DNA from 2 places in the Bartonella sp. AC62GZZY genome. Region 1 is predicted to be linked to the other one. Evidence: predicted binding sites of a transcription regulator. Region 1 holds the regulator's gene; the other holds the start of a gene.
The links. The regulator HrcA, encoded in region 1, represses chaperone genes, less so after heat shock. The targets are predictions, from matches to a motif close to GTTAGCACTCNCNNNNNGNGAGTGCTAAC.
Positions count from the first base shown of each region.

Region 1 (8,108 bases):
ATCGATTTCTGGTATCATTATCGTGAAAGGTCGCCAAGGCCATGTTGCTTTTCCAGAACGGGCTGCCAATCCCTTGCCTTTGGCAAGTAAGCTGATTCAAGTATTGACACAAACAGCTTTAGATAAAGGGACAGAGAATTTTCAACCGAGTAATTTAGAACTAACAACCATCGATACCGGTAACTTAGCAGTCAATGTTATTCCAGCGCAGACAACGGTTCGTTTTAATATACGCTACAATGATCTTTGGACAAAAGAAACACTGATGGAGGAAATTGAAAAGCGCCTTGCTTTGGTGCAAGCAAAAAACAATAGTGATCAATATCCCTCTTATCAGCTTGAATGGATTCCAAGTTTAGGGGATGTTTTTTTGACTAAAAATGATAAACTCATTCAAACTGTATCCAATGCGATTAAATGTGTAACAGGGAGTATACCAGAATGTTCTACTTCTGGTGGTACTTCAGATGCGCGATTTATTAAGGACTATTGCCCAGTGGTTGAGTTTGGCTTACCAGGGCAAACGATGCATATGGTAGATGAGTGTGTATCTCTTGAAGCCGTGGAAACGCTCACTGCTATTTATGAGCGTTTTATTGTTGATTTTTTTGCATAAAGAAATAATTGTTGGTTCAAAAATACCTTTGTCTTGTTGTGCCATAAGATAAGGTGTGGTGATACGAGACTCGTAAAACTTAATATATTAAGTAGTCTTAGAGTAAGTGATGAATATTCTTAAGTTGGGATTCTTGCCTGTAGAGTCTTTAGTTAAGTGAATTACATAATTGAAAAGCCAAAAGAGACCTGTTTGAAGAAGCAGAACTGTTTAGACCATATTGGATTGAAAATATTCGTTCTTTAAAGTGTAGAAAGGAAGTCACACGCAATCATATATGGAAAACAATGAATATTATATCATCATTGTGTGATGACAGATTGGAGCCATAAAGACACACAAAAACATGCTGCTATTGTAAAAAGTTCGTACAACGTAAATGCATTCATTCATACCACATGTCTTATATGATTTCTGCATGTTCATAAAATGCTTTCCTTGTTTCAATGAACTTCTTTTAAAATAAAGCCTATAGAAATACGCTTCAAGTTTATTTTATCCATATATTTTGCCATACTCTTTGTTACTCCAAAGAACCTTTATTGTAGAAAAAATCATTATGAGATAGAAAGTAAGCTTATCCAATCAGCTTTAATATTTTTGATGATAAAGATATATAGAAATTCTTCTGTAGCATCACATTGACTTTTTTAGCCAAGGATTGTCCTATATTATTATTTTCAATTAGTTATAAAATAACCTTAAAGGACGTGTATAGATAGCCATAAGCATGTACACATACAAGTAAGGTGATATGCAACGAATACCATTTTGCTCGCCAACGAAGCAATGCCGATTCATATTTAGTATATTTGTGATTTTATAGCATTGTATGTTTAATAAAATTCGTGATTTTGCTGTTACCTTATAAATCAATACCAAGCACACAACGGCATGTCTCAAATATTGGTTCACAATTTTCTTTGTTACAACAGTTTTTATATGTCAGGGTGAGGTAAAATGTTGCATGTATATCTGTTTTTGTAATCTCTTAAGATACATCACATTGATTTATAAGAATAATTCATTGTTTTGCATGTTGGGTAAGAGCCCTAATATTCGAGGATTCTTTCATTTCAAACCTGTTTATCTTAAATCAAGAGAAATCATTTGCTTGCACATAACAAGCGGGGATGAGTGTGTGGGTAAAAACTATAGAAGAAAGGAATACAAATGTCTCTTATGAACCGTCTCAAGTGCCAAGGGCCGTCGCAACACCCACGAGCTGGTAAAGTTATGTGCTGGTGCTCGGCTTTGCTTCTTCACAAGCAGACATAGAGTCTCATTGAGGGAGGATATAAAAGCATAAAGGTAAAAATAAATGTACCTTTTTACTATCCTTTTTCATGCGATTTTACAGTTTTCAAAAGAATCTAGAGTAAATAATAGAGATTGTTTCATGCTTATGTCTTTGGTTCTTTAATAGTGCCACGATCTCATAAAGAACAAAAATCATCGTGTTATATATTCATGTGCTTGTTTTAAAGAAATATCTCTCAGTTTTTATCATATTCATGCTACAATGGTTCTTATGAATATGTAATTTTCCGTGAAGTGTATAAAGTCTATAGTATTGCATCATCTTTGCGCTTATGAAAAAAGCTAGACCACTATACACTTTCCAGCTCAAAATATTGCGATAGCTTTCATTTGAGAGTGTTCATAAAAGGTATTGCCTCTTTTTTATAGTTTTTATCCACATTCCCTATTTTTAAGGTGTAAGCGAATGGTTGTAATTAATTGACTATAAACAGATTTAAAATAAGGGAATCTTACAATATTTTAGTCTCGCTTTTGCTATGAAAAATGATAATTATGATTAAAATAAGTATGTTGTTATAAAAACTTTAGTTTGCGAGTTGGCTGATGATGTGATCAAGAACAATACGTCCTTTGGTTGTTGCTTTTAAGCGTTGGTTATCCACCATTTCTATCAATTCTTGGTGTTGTAAATCGATCAGTTTTTCCATTGGGATACGTTTAGGGCTTAAGGTTTCATAGCGTATAAGTTCTAAGCCTTCGCAAAGGCGTAATCCCATAAGGAGCATTTCATTTGCCTGTTGTTCAGTGGTTAAATGTTCCGTTTCAATACAGCCATGTCCTGTTGTTTCTACCAAATTAAGCCACTGTTCGGGATGTTTTTCATTTATTGTGACATAACGTTCACGGTTTTTAAGGTGTGATAATGATGTTTTTGAACAGAAAGAGGAATGATTCGGTGCGTGCTCAATGAAACGTCCATGTGCTCCTGGACCAAAGCCTGCATATTGGTGATAACGCCAATAAAGAAGATTGTGTGCTGATTCGGCACCGGGCATTGCATGGTTTGAGATTTCATAGGCAGGAAGTCCATGCAGTGCGGTTATTTCTTGAGTAAGATGGTACAGATCTGCTGCTAGCTCTGATGGGGGAAGGATAAGTCTTCCTGCATCATGAAGCCGTTTAAAGGCAGTTCCTTCTTCGATTGTCAATTGATAAAGAGAAAGATGGTCTGCTGCTAAATCAATTGCTTGTACAAGTTCAGATTTCCATTCTTCAAGAGTTTGTTCAGGGCGGGCATAAATGAGATCAAAGGATAAACGTGGAAAAATTTGTCGCGCTAAAGTAATGGCACAAAGAGCTTGTTCCACATTATGGAGTCGGCCAAGTTTGCGCAATGCTTTATCATTGAGCGCTTGTATTCCTAGAGATAAGCGATTAACACCTGCCGTACGGTATCCACGAAAGCGCTCTGCTTCCACACTGGATGGATTAGCTTCTAATGTAATTTCAACTTTATCATCGACTACCCATTTTTTTGCAAGTGCTTGCAATAGGGCGTCGACAGTTTGCGGCTCCATAAGAGAAGGGGTTCCTCCACCAATAAAAATACTTGTAATATGGCGTGGGCCTATTTTGTGGTATTGCGTTTCTATTTCGCGCTTAAAGGCGGTGACAAAACGTGGTTGATCAACACCATGGATGCGAACATGCGAATTAAAGTCACAATAAGGACATTTAGCTGCACAAAAGGGCCAATGAATGTAAATGCCAAAAGGTTCATTCATGAGAATGCTAAAAGGTTTTCTGCCAAAAGTTTGAAAGCACGTGCGCGATGTGAAAGAGGGGGAATATCATTACATTTCCAGTTGTGTTTTTGCTCTGTTGACATTTCTCCAAAGGTATTTTCATATCCATCGGGTAAAAAAATAGGATCAAAACCAAAGCCTTTGTCTCCCCGTGGAGGCCAAATGAACGTTCCTTCAACGCATCCGCGGAAGTAATCTGCATGAGCATCAGGCCATGCAATGCAAATGACGGATATAAAACGGCATTTCCGTTGGTTTTTTTCTCGTGCTCCGACTTTTTGGAGTTCATTTTCTATTTTTTTCATAGCTTTTGGAAAATTACGTGTACCATCGGCTTGAATTGCCCAATCAGCGGTATAAACGCCTGGCGCACCCTCCAATGCATCTACCTCTAATCCTGAATCATCAGAGAGGGCAGGAAGTCCTGTCTTTTTTGCTGCTGAAAAAGCTTTAATATAAGCATTTTCTTCAAATGTTTTTCCTGTTTCTTTTGGTTCTGGCAAGCCCAGTTCTTTTGCCGATTGTATTATTAAACCGAAAGGCGTAATTAAAGTAGTGATTTCATGCAATTTTCCGGTGTTATGTGTAGCAATGACAAGTTTTTTATCTGCTATGCTTCTCATATAGATTTCTCCAAAAATGAAAGGGGAATTATTTTTGTGCTAAAAACCGGCTTAAATGCTCATACACACACATTCTGCTTGATTTTACATGATATGATTATTTTACATGTTTTATGATATTTTGTTCCAATAAAATTTTTTATCTTGTACGAAGATAACCTTGCAAAGATAGGAAAGACATGTCTTTTTTATGATAGCATTTTTATGGTAAATTTCCAATTTTCTGCTTGCTCTAAAGGGTAAAATTTTCTACTTACAGCGGTTTTTAATCAATCTAGATTCTTTTGACAAGTCCCTACAGCAGACCACTTTACAGATCAACTCTTATCTTAAATATTTCTCATACACTCTAACAAAAAATATTTCCTGCGTAATTTATCAAGCATCACTCTGAAAGGTAGCATTTTACAGCTCAATAGGATAATATGTTTCTATACTACTTTAGACTATTTGACCAAACCTTGGCAAAACTTATATAAGAGATGAGGATTTTAAAAATAGTGAAACAATTGTGATGAAACACAAAACTATTGATAATGAACTAAAATATCTTGATGAGCGTTCGCGTGATATTTTTCGCCATATTGTTGAAGCTTATCTTAATGATGGGGAACCTGTAGGGTCACGTAATCTTTCGCGGCTTTTGCAACAGACATTATCACCTGCAACGATTCGTAACGTGATGAGTGATCTTGAACATCTCGGTTTGATTTATGCACCACATGTTTCTGCGGGTCGAATGCCAACACAATCAGGTTTACGCTTTTTTGTTGATGCATTTATGGAAGCGGGTGATTTGCCAAACGAAGAGCGAGAAAATATTGAAATGCAAGTCAAAGAGGCTGGTCATGCACAATCGGTTGAACATTTTCTTGTTCAAGCAAGCCGAGTTCTTTCAGATCTATCACGTGGGGCAGGGCTTGTTTTAGCAACGAAACAAGAAGGAACATTGAAACATATTGAATTTGTGCGCCTTGATAGGGAGAACGCTCTTGCCGTTTTGGTGACTCAACAAGGTGAAGTTGAAAATCGTATTGTTCATTTACCAGAAGGGGTTACTCATGCACAATTGACGGAAGCAACGAATTTTCTCAATGCCCATATCCAAGGGCGCACACTAAGTGAAGCTAAAGGGGAAATTGCCCGCTTATGTGCAGAAACACGGGCTGCACTTGATGATTTATCGCATCATCTTGTTGAAACGGGATTAGCTCTTTGGGGAGGAGAAGATGCTGATCATAAAATACACCTCATTGTTCGCGGGCGTAGCAATTTGCTTGAAGATGTAAAAGCAGAAGAAGATTTAGAACGGTTGCGCCATTTGTTTGATGATCTTGAAACGCGTGAGAGTATGGCACAGCTTCTCGATTTAACGGATGAAGGTTCTGGGGTTAGAATTTTTATTGGTTCAGAAAATAAGTTATTTTCACTTTCTGGTTCTTCTTTAGTTGTAGCACCTTATCGTGATTCACAACAAAGAGTCATTGGTGCTTTAGGTGTTATTGGTCCTACACGGCTTAATTATGCAAGGATCGTGCCCATGGTTGATTATACAGCTCAACTTGTGTCACAGTTATTGCGTTAAAACGGTGCAAGTAAGTATTTGTACTATAAAAGCTCATTGTATTATATACATCGATACCCCTTGATTTTTGTCTGTAGAATTTCGATATCGAGAATAACGAATCTTATGAAGGAATAAAATTTTTATGTCTGATGAAAAAAACAAATTTACTGACGCTTCATTTGAAAATTGTGATTTAAAAAATCCAGCTGATCGTAATACACTTAAACAGGCAGCCGATGAATTTTTAAAAACACATAAAACAGAGGAACACGAAGTCGTTGAAACAGAAAGCAATGAGGTTAGTGATCTTTTAGCGTCTTTGCAGGATGAAAATAAAGAATTGAAAGATCAACTTTTACGTCTTGTTGCAGATATGGAAAATCTTCGACGCCGTACTATGCGAGATGTGGCGGATGCAAAGGCTTATTCCATTGCTAATTTTGCAAGGGATATGTTATCGGTTTCTGACAATCTCAATCGTGCTTTGGAAGCGATTCCAGAAGGTGCACGGGAGAGTGATGCTGGTTTGAAATCATTAGCAGAAGGCGTTGAAATGACTGAACGTGCCATGATGGCAGCATTAGAACGTCATGGGGTGCAAAAAATTCATCCAGAGGGGCAAAAATTTGATCCTCACTTTCATCAAGCGATGTTTGAAATTCCCAATGCTGATGTTCCAGATAATACTGTTCAACAAGTGGTTCAGGCAGGTTATATTATCGGGGAAAGGGTGCTACGTCCAGCTATAGTGGGTGTAGCTAAAGGAGGAGCAAAAGAAGCTTCTGTTGAAGCTGATTCGGCTTAAAACACATCAATAATAAATCTCCAACATAAAATGCAGTATTCCCTGCAATTACATATATATGAAGTCTTTTTTTAAAGGGTGTTTATAACACCCTTTTATCTTTGAAGCGCCCAACTTCCTTTTACAATATAGGGAGTCTTATTTAAGGGAGAGGCCGATAACAATAAAACAAAATGATCAACCTCAAAAGGAGGGAGCGAAAAATCATCTCGAGAAGATAGATAAGAAGAAAGATCTTTAAGATTAATATCAAATATTCGTGCAAGAGTGATATGCGGAATAAATAGTCTTTCATCAGGCTTTAACTCTAATTTATTCCGGATATATTGCATCTTTTCATGTAAAAGAGTAAGCTTTTCACAAGGTTCAATGCAAACCACAAGAGAATGGGGAGCATTTTCTGAACTAAAAACTTCAAAACCCTTTATCTGTAGCGTAAAAGAAGGAAGTTCTATAGTGTTAAAGGTATGCATAATTTCATCTTCTAGGGAGCTTTCAACTTCGCCAAAAAAAGATAAGGTTACATGAAAATTTTGCGGATTGATCCATTGCGCTTTTGGTAAGCCATTTTGCAATGATATGAGGGCTTTTGTTGTTTGTTGAGGAATCTGAAGAGCACTAAATAGACGATCCATGATATTATCTCCTTATAATGAAAGATGTTATCCCAAGCGCAATATAGATAATAAGGGCGGGGCACGTACCACAGAAAACAAGGCAATAGTATAGAAAAAGAATGTCTAAAGAATTCTTACTATAATTATGAGCTTACAAAGCTTATTCGTTTTAAGAAAATGGTTATGACATTGATAAGAATTGCATTTTCATGATCTGTATCACAATGATGTGCAATGGAAGATTACTTGTGTATTATAAAAGCTACAAAGTGAGCAGAAAATAAGAAAGTTGATAGATTTTTGATGTGCGAAATTATTTTGACATTTATCTTTAGCCTAAAATAAAGCATATTCTAATACAAAGGTGAAGAGTTCTCTTTTCTGTAAAGGTCTAATTATATGATTAAGTTGGGGAATAGCCATAATACGCAAAACTATTCAAATGGGCCAAATAATGTTAGGAAAAGGAAAAAATTATTGCATAACAAAATAACTATAAGCTTTTACATTTATGATAATTATACCAATCTATAATGGATATGAATATTGGTATAAAAGCGGGAAGAGAAATTAAAATTCAAAATAATGATGGAAAGTTCCTATTTTCTAAGAATTATCATCCTTGTTTATGATGAAAAAGCACTAGTTTTCCTCTCCAAAGTTGTTATTGATGAGCTTTTCAAGAGCATTAAGAGCATCTGTTGCTTCTGGTCCTGAAACACGAATGGTAAGGTTGCAACCGGATGAAGCCGCTAGCATCATAAGTCCCATAATTGATGATCCGCCAACAATTTTTCCGTCCTTTTCAACTT
Region 1 covers NZ_JBHIQN010000002.1:188,825-196,932, forward strand. Annotated here, with positions in the region: gene dapE (succinyl-diaminopimelate desuccinylase) at 1-616, shown strand, start outside; gene hemW (radical SAM family heme chaperone HemW) at 2,464-3,663, opposite strand; gene rdgB (RdgB/HAM1 family non-canonical purine NTP pyrophosphatase) at 3,660-4,307, opposite strand; gene hrcA (heat-inducible transcriptional repressor HrcA) at 4,822-5,892, shown strand; gene grpE (nucleotide exchange factor GrpE) at 6,017-6,679, shown strand; gene thpR (RNA 2',3'-cyclic phosphodiesterase) at 6,775-7,314, opposite strand; gene ACFIML_RS02335 (HPr family phosphocarrier protein) at 7,939-8,108, opposite strand, start outside.

Region 2 (8,108 bases), on a different contig from region 1:
GGCAATGCCTCCTAATACAGAACAGATCGTCGCAATCAAAGCATAACGATAAACCCGCTTTTGATGGATAAGCAGCATCGGAATATATAAAACATCTATGGGAATTGGAAAAATAGAACTTTCAATAAAGGCAATGAAACCAAGCCAGTGTGGTGCTGTACGCCGATTTGCTAAAGAAATCGTCCAAAGCTTTAATTTGTTTAATATCATGAGGCTTTTATAAGTTTAAGAGGTAAAGACTTTACAAATGAGATTGCTATAAATCCGGTAGAGAAATCCAATAAAGAAAATATTCCATAAAATAGATAAGAAAATGATATGAATTCTTAAAAAATGAGAAGTCTTCTGTTGACGAATCTGTTCTTCTTCATATAGTGCAAAGGAATAATCGACAAGTCTGTCTTTTATAGTCCTGTCTTTTATAGCAGTGTGCGGGTGTGGTGGAACTGGTAGACGCGCCAGACTCAAAATCTGGTTCCGAGAGGAGTGTCGGTTCGAGTCCGACCACCCGCACCACTTCATAAATATTTTCCTTTATCCTGTTACGGCGCATCACGTTGTTTTATAAAACATGGGGGGTATAAAACGTGGGATTTATAGACCGTGTTCAATGTTTGGCATGTTGAATGAAAAACCTCTAATACCCTAGGATTCTTTCATTTCAAGTCTGTTTGTAGTAAATCAACCAAAATCATGTCGCTTGTACGTTACAAGCTAGATGAGCTCGCGTGGAGTGAAATTTTACAAAAAATGAATAAAAATGCCTCTTATGCCGTTTCAAGGGCATCATTGGAGGTAAAGTATATGATGGATGGTGCCAGCTTGCATTTTTATGAAGTGTAGAGATGGTGCTCTATAGATTTTATATTCCTGTGGGTGTTGTCGCAAAATGAGCTTGAGGGTTTTGAGAGATGTTTCTTTAAAACACGCATGTGAATTGGCAACCCAAGTATCTTGAATTTGAGTGTGTTTGGTTTGAAGCGCTGCCGTATGATATGAAGGGTGTGATCCAAAAAAGATATGTGAGAAACAAAAACATGGGGCAATGTGTAATTTCCTCTCTTTAAAAGACAGGAGCAGAGGCTTAAAAGATTGTGCTTTAAAGGCTTTTGAAAGTCGTAAAGCAGAGGGAAATGGTAAGATTGGAAATTGGTTTTTACCTTGACAACTTCATGTGCTCCCTAAATGAAGTTGTCTTCCCGTTACAGAAATTACATAAACAGAGAACCGCAATATCCTCTCTCCATTCTGGCATACAATAGCGGTAAAATACTGTCGTTTGAAGTGTGGTAATATAGGGCATCCTTCCTTGAAACGTTACAGTATTTTTTCGGTGTGTGTTGGATATTCTTAAATGTGTTTATCTTGCTGTAGGTTTAAGAGCATTCCATGCGGAGGAGCCCAAAGAAGCCCGCCCAAGAGTCCCCCGATATCCCCCAAGAGTTTTTGTGTTTTTATAAACGGACATGGTGTTTAAAAATGGATTTTTAGAATCTTTATCCTTTGAGAGCGGGGAGGCAAGTCAACATCATCTTATAAAACTGCAATTGATGCACAATATCCATATTTATTTTAAAGAAATATCTCTTACATAGCGGCTCTCATTTATTTTACGATGGCGCCTAGTGGTATGATGGTAAAGCTCTTATATTCCAAATGCATTACATGAAAGGCTGAGAGGATAGAAATTTGCTTTAAGAGAGGGAGAGGCTTTATTGTTTCGTGACTATTTGTTTAAAGTTTAGTACAGGCTTTTAGAATCTACGTCTTTTTAGGGGTAAAGGGGCATTAAAAAACCCCGTTTTTAACAGGGTTTTTTAATTGTTCAATTTTTCTACAAAACTTAGAATTTATAAGCGATACCAAAGCGAACATCATGCGTTTGAGAAGAGATTTTAAGGTTATCGTTTGCAAATTTCTTTTTAAAAAAATCTGAATAACGATATTCTGTACGCATAATGATATTATCTGTCATTGCAAGATCAAAACCACCACCAACAGTGTAACCAAACATTGTTTTTGTCTCATCTAACACATTGCCAGAAGCAAAAATTGTCGAATCTTCTTGCGATTTTGATAAAAGTGACATGATATATTGCATCTGTGTATAGGCTATACCCCCTGCAATATAAGGCATAAGACGATGGGAAGCAAAACCAATACGCGCGCGCGTGGCACCAGACCACGTTTCTTTCAATGTTACACTGCTAACAACAATGTCACCATAGTTGGATATCGTTTCACCCTGAGCTGCAGGTTTTATGATAGGAATCCCAGCTTTTTTAAAGGCAATGTTAATGGAGTTTGATTCATCTAGAATTTTCTTTCCATTGTCTGTTTGGGTGCTTTTCCTCCCAGACCAGACCATGTCGGTATCAAAACTGAAAACAAGATCTCCCAGATCAATATTAGAACCTGCATACAAACCTGCTCTCAATCCTGATAGTTTCGGTGATAAATCTCTATCAACCCAAGCCCACTTTCCGTCCCTAGCTTCTTGTGCATAATTTAGAGTATTTTTATTGGAAAAATATCCAATTTGTCCTCCAAAATAAAAACCAGACCAAGAAAAAGGCGCAGAAACAGTAACCGGTGAAATACGTGATGACGAAACATCTTGCAATGAAACCTTCGGTTCTGATTGCTTAAAGATTACTGTATCTGCTGCTTGCGCTGTTGAAGCGGTAATGAAGGTGAAAATAGATAGTGCAACTAAACATTTTGTTTTCATAAAAACGTCCCCAATTTATTTCAGATACAAATCGTATTATATACGAATTGGTTAAAAAAATCTATATTTAATATCATTATGAAAACTAAAACATTCAAAAACTCTATAATTATCCATATTTAAGCGTTCTTGAAACTTGTTTTCATGCTATTATCCCACGTTTATATTGATTTTTCAGTATTTTTATATACTCTTTCAGTGTTCTCTGTGTTTTAGAAAAAATTATAGTATAGTAAACAAGCTTTCTATTTATTAAAAAAATATTACTTTATATATATTAAAACACTTTTTGTTGTTAAATGTATTATCCATTATGATTGACACCAATGTGCTTAAATATTCAATTTATCGTAAAAATGCATATTGGTACCGTCATATTCGTTGCTCGTTGGTACCGTCATATTCGTTGCTCGTTTTTGATATTGCATAGCTTTGTATTGCGGTAGCCTTTTGAGCACTCGAGGGGATGAGCGACTTTATTTCTTTTTTATCTATATGCCACTTTTGCTTATAATAATCTAAGCGAATAGTTTTGATTGATTGAATGGAATACGAAGAATCAGAAGGAGTAAAGTGCGAGAATCTCAAGTCTCATGAGGTTTCTTATGCGCCATGTAAAACGGATAAACTCTCCGTTCCGTTCGCTTAAAGCCGGAACGTGGATGAGAGCCTAAAAACTGAATGTCGTTGGCTATTTTAAAGAGATTAGCGCGTGCATTCAGGTTTTTGTGGAAATGCGAGGGCTCCCATAAGGCGTGAGGGATGCCATGAGGAGCAAGGGGCTTTAAATTTATTGCGAGTAGTCTTAAAGGAGGCCTCCGAGAGTAGGCGGATTGTTTCGGCAAAGGAAACCCTTTTCGGTGTATTGAGTTCTGTTCAAACAGCTGTTCCTCTATTGAGCACCCATTTTCACGCTTCATAAAGGAGACATTTCTCAATGTTCCTAAACCCATTTCACGACGGCGATTGTGAATGATATAATGATAAATCTATTGAGCACCTCTTTTACGCTTCATAAAGGAGAAAGTCGGTACCATTACTATATTTGCCAGTTCGTAGGGTGTTGTGACAGTCCTCTCCACAATGTTGTGATAGGCCCCTTTGTCCGTTGTGACAGTCCTTGGCACTTGAGGTGGTTCATTAGAGGCGTTTGTAGTCCTTATCGGATACAATTTCTATTCATACATTCATTGCGTTTGTGATGTGCAAGTAAGTGATTTTGATTGATGCAACATGGGACAGATTTAAAATGAGAAAATCTTACGGTATTTAGGATTCTCGTTCAATATGGATAACGCTAGATTATTATTATAAATAAACACATTATCTCATTGAGATAAGAGTTATTTACCCAATGTTATCAATAATGATAACATTGTAAAGCGTAACTACGATGAATTCATTAATCTTTTTATACTTCGATTGAAATTATGTCTATTAATACCGATTTTTTTGAGCTAATTTTGTTTGGTTGATAGCTAATAGATTTTCAAAATCAAGACGCGAAGCTAGAATGAAAAACACCTTAAGGTCATATCCCTTTAAATCACTTTTTGCCAGTATAGCTATTGGGTGTTGAGCTATGACTATCCATTCCTTTCCAAAATCGTTGTGCCTTTTAAGTACAATATAAGCAACAAAAACACCCATAGCATAAATGCGGCTCAGAGCCTAAAATGAACGCTGTGGGTAATTGTTATCGGTCATCATCGGGGTGTAAAACACCCCGATCTTTTGACAGAAAGATTTGTTTTAAGACGTTTGTATCTTTTTTAGTGAGTTGTTTATTGGGGAGCAATCATCTTTTTGGGATCAACTAATCGGTCATAATCCTCTACAAAAACCCCTGCTTTTAATGCTTCGGTGCGCAAAGTTGTATCATTTTTATGCGCTGCTTTGGCAATTTCAGCAGCTTTTTCATAGCCAATTTCTGGTGCAAGAGCTGTGACTAACATGAGTGAGCGCTCCATGAGCGAGTGAATATGAACACGATTGGCCCGTAATCCTTGAATACAATGCATATCAAAAGAACGCATGCAATCACCAAGAAGGGTAATTGATTGTAAAACGTTATAGCCAATAACAGGTTTATAAACGTTGAGTTCAAAATGTCCTTGGCTTGCGGCAAAGGTTACGCTGGTGTGATTACCAAAAACTTGGCATGCGACCATGGTTAAGGCTTCACATTGCGTGGGGTTGACTTTGCCGGGCATAATAGAAGATCCGGGTTCATTTTCAGGAAGACTGAGTTCCCCTAAACCGGAACGTGGACCAGAGCCTAAAAACCGAATGTCATTGGCAATTTTAAACAGATCAGCAGCTAAGGCATTCAAGCTCCCGTGGAAATGCGCAAGGGCGCCATGATGGGCAAGTGCTTCAAATTTATTGCGGGCAGTTTGGAACGTTATTTCTGTGAGAGTGCTCACTGTTTGCGCAAAAGCAACGTCAAAACCTTTGGGTGCATTCAGTCCTGTGCCAACAGCCGTACCACCTTGAGCAAGCATTTGGACATCGGTTAGAGCATTTTTAATACGCTGAAAATTGGCTTCTAATGCGGCACGATAGCCTGAAAATTCTTGCCCTAAGGTTAAAGGGGTTGCATCTTGCGTATGGGTGCGGCCGATTTTAATGATATCTGCAAATTCTTGCTCTTTTTGTTTTAATGTCGCAATAAGAGCTTCAAGGATTGGCAGTAAGTGTTGGCGTGTTTGCAACGTGGTGGCAATGTGAAGCGCCGTGGGAAAGGAATCGTTCGATGATTGGCTCATATTGACATGGTCATTGGGATGAACTGGTTTTTTGCTTCCAAGTTTTCCTCCCAAAATCTTACTAGCACGATTAGCAATGACTTCATTGACATTCATATTGCTTTGTGTGCCAGAACCTGTTTGCCAGACGGACAGTGGAAAATGCGTATCAAAATCGCCGGCAAGCACTTCATCAGCGGCGGCAATAACTGCTTTTCCAATATTTTCTGGTAGTTTTCCTTTGCCCATATTTACAATCGCTGCTGCTTTTTTGACAAGGACTAAGGCATAGATGATGGCAAGAGGCTGCTTTTCACTGCCAATATTAAAATTATGCAGAGAACGTTCAGTTTGTGCGCCCCAATAACGATCTTGACGTACCGAAATCGTTCCAAAGCTATCCGTTTCCTGACGTGTTTCAACCATGATAAGATCCTTTTTTGTTCACGGGTTCTCAAAAAAGATAGATAACGCGAAAGTGCAATAAGAGGCAAGACTTTGAAGCTTCATTTAGAGAAATTATTTTTATGGCTATTCTTGACATTGAGAGATGCCGATTTTATATCTAATACATGCTAGCACTCGTAGCTTGAGAGTGCTAGCAAGAACTTTTAAGATTAATGCAATTATGTTCAGTTTTAAGGATTTAAAACATGGCTAATATACAATTCCGCCCACTTCACGACCGTGTCGTTGTCCGTCGGGTTGAATCTGAAAATAAAACGGCTGGTGGGATTATCATCCCTGATACAGCAAAAGAAAAACCCCAAGAAGGCGAAGTGATTGCTGTTGGCAATGGCGCTCTCGATGATAACGGAAAGCGCGTGCCGTTAGAAGTCAAAACAGGAGACCGTATTTTGTTTGGAAAATGGTCTGGAACTGAAGTCAAGATTAATGGGGAAGATCTCCTCATCATGAAAGAATCTGACATTATGGGAATTATGGGCTAATTGAAGCGCTTAATTTTTCATTGTGTACTATTTTGAGAAAACTCCAAGGAGAAATTAAATGGCTGCTAAAGAAGTCAAATTTGGCCGTGAAGCGCGTGAGCGTTTGTTGCGCGGTGTCGACATCCTTGCTAATGCTGTTAAGGTGACACTCGGCCCTAAAGGTCGCAATGTGGTGATTGATAAATCATTCGGTGCGCCTCGTATCACAAAAGATGGTGTATCCGTTGCAAAGGAAATCGAACTGGAAGATAAGTTCGAAAATATGGGTGCACAAATGTTGCGCGAAGTTGCTTCTAAAACCAATGATATCGCTGGTGATGGAACAACAACAGCAACTGTTTTAGGACAAGCTATTGTGCAAGAAGGTGTTAAAGCTGTTGCGGCGGGCATGAACCCAATGGATCTTAAACGTGGGATTGATGCTGCTGTTGAAGAAGTGGTGGCAAACCTCTTCAAAAAAGCAAAAAAAATCCAAACTTCAGCAGAAATTGCACAGGTGGGAACAATTTCCGCTAATGGCGCTGCTGAAATCGGTAAAATGATCGCTGATGCTATGGAAAAAGTGGGCAATGAAGGCGTCATTACCGTGGAAGAAGCTAAAACTGCTGAAACGGAATTAGAAGTCGTTGAAGGAATGCAATTTGACCGTGGGTATCTTTCCCCTTATTTTGTCACAAATGCTGAGAAAATGGTCGCTGATCTTGATGATCCTTACATTCTCATTCACGAAAAGAAATTGTCTAATTTGCAATCTCTTCTTCCTGTGCTTGAAGCTGTTGTTCAGTCTGGAAAACCCCTTCTTATCATTGCTGAAGATGTGGAAGGTGAAGCTTTGGCAACGCTCGTGGTCAACAAGTTGCGTGGTGGTTTGAAAATTGCTGCTGTAAAAGCTCCTGGATTTGGTGATCGCCGTAAAGCAATGTTAGAGGATATCGCTATCTTGACATCCGGACAGGTTATTTCTGAAGATGTGGGCATTAAACTTGAAAATGTCACTTTGGATATGCTTGGACGTGCAAAGAAAGTGAATATTTCTAAAGAAAACACCACCATTATTGATGGTGCTGGACAAAAGGCTGAAATTACTGCTCGCGTCAATCAAATCAAGGCTCAGATTGAAGAAACAACTTCTGACTATGACCGTGAAAAATTGCAAGAAAGACTTGCTAAACTCGCTGGTGGTGTTGCTGTTATCCGTGTGGGTGGTGCAACAGAAGTTGAAGTGAAAGAAAAGAAAGACCGTGTTGATGATGCTTTGAATGCAACACGTGCTGCTGTTGAAGAAGGTATTGTTGCTGGAGGTGGTACCGCATTGTTGCGTGCAGCAAATGCGTTGACCGTTAAGGGAAGTAATCCTGACCAAGAAGCTGGTATTAGTATCGTTCGTCGTGCTCTACAAGCACCAGCGCGCCAGATTGCAAGCAATGCTGGTGAAGAAGCCGCTATTATTGTGGGCAAAGTGCTGGAAAATAATGCTGACACTTATGGTTACAATACCGCAACTGGTGAATTCGGTGATTTGATTGCTTTGGGAATTGTTGATCCTGTGAAAGTTGTGCGTTCTGCTCTTCAGAATGCGGCTTCAATTGCGAGCCTTCTGATCACAACAGAAGCAATGGTTGCTGAAGTTCCAAAGAAAGATACACCAATGCCTCCGATGCCTGCTGGCGGAATGGGTGG
Region 2 covers NZ_JBHIQN010000008.1:13,714-21,821, reverse strand. Annotated here, with positions in the region: gene ACFIML_RS06110 (YqaA family protein) at 1-210, opposite strand, end outside; tRNA gene ACFIML_RS06105 (tRNA-Leu) at 432-516, shown strand; gene ACFIML_RS06100 (outer membrane protein) at 1,844-2,731, opposite strand; partial or broken gene fumC (class II fumarate hydratase) at 3,382-3,607, opposite strand; gene fumC (class II fumarate hydratase) at 4,516-5,904, opposite strand; gene groES (co-chaperone GroES) at 6,132-6,428, shown strand; gene groL (chaperonin GroEL) at 6,487-8,108, shown strand, end outside.
Region 2: a site for HrcA is predicted at 6,053-6,081, ahead of groES (co-chaperone GroES). Genes of this name have one in related genera too.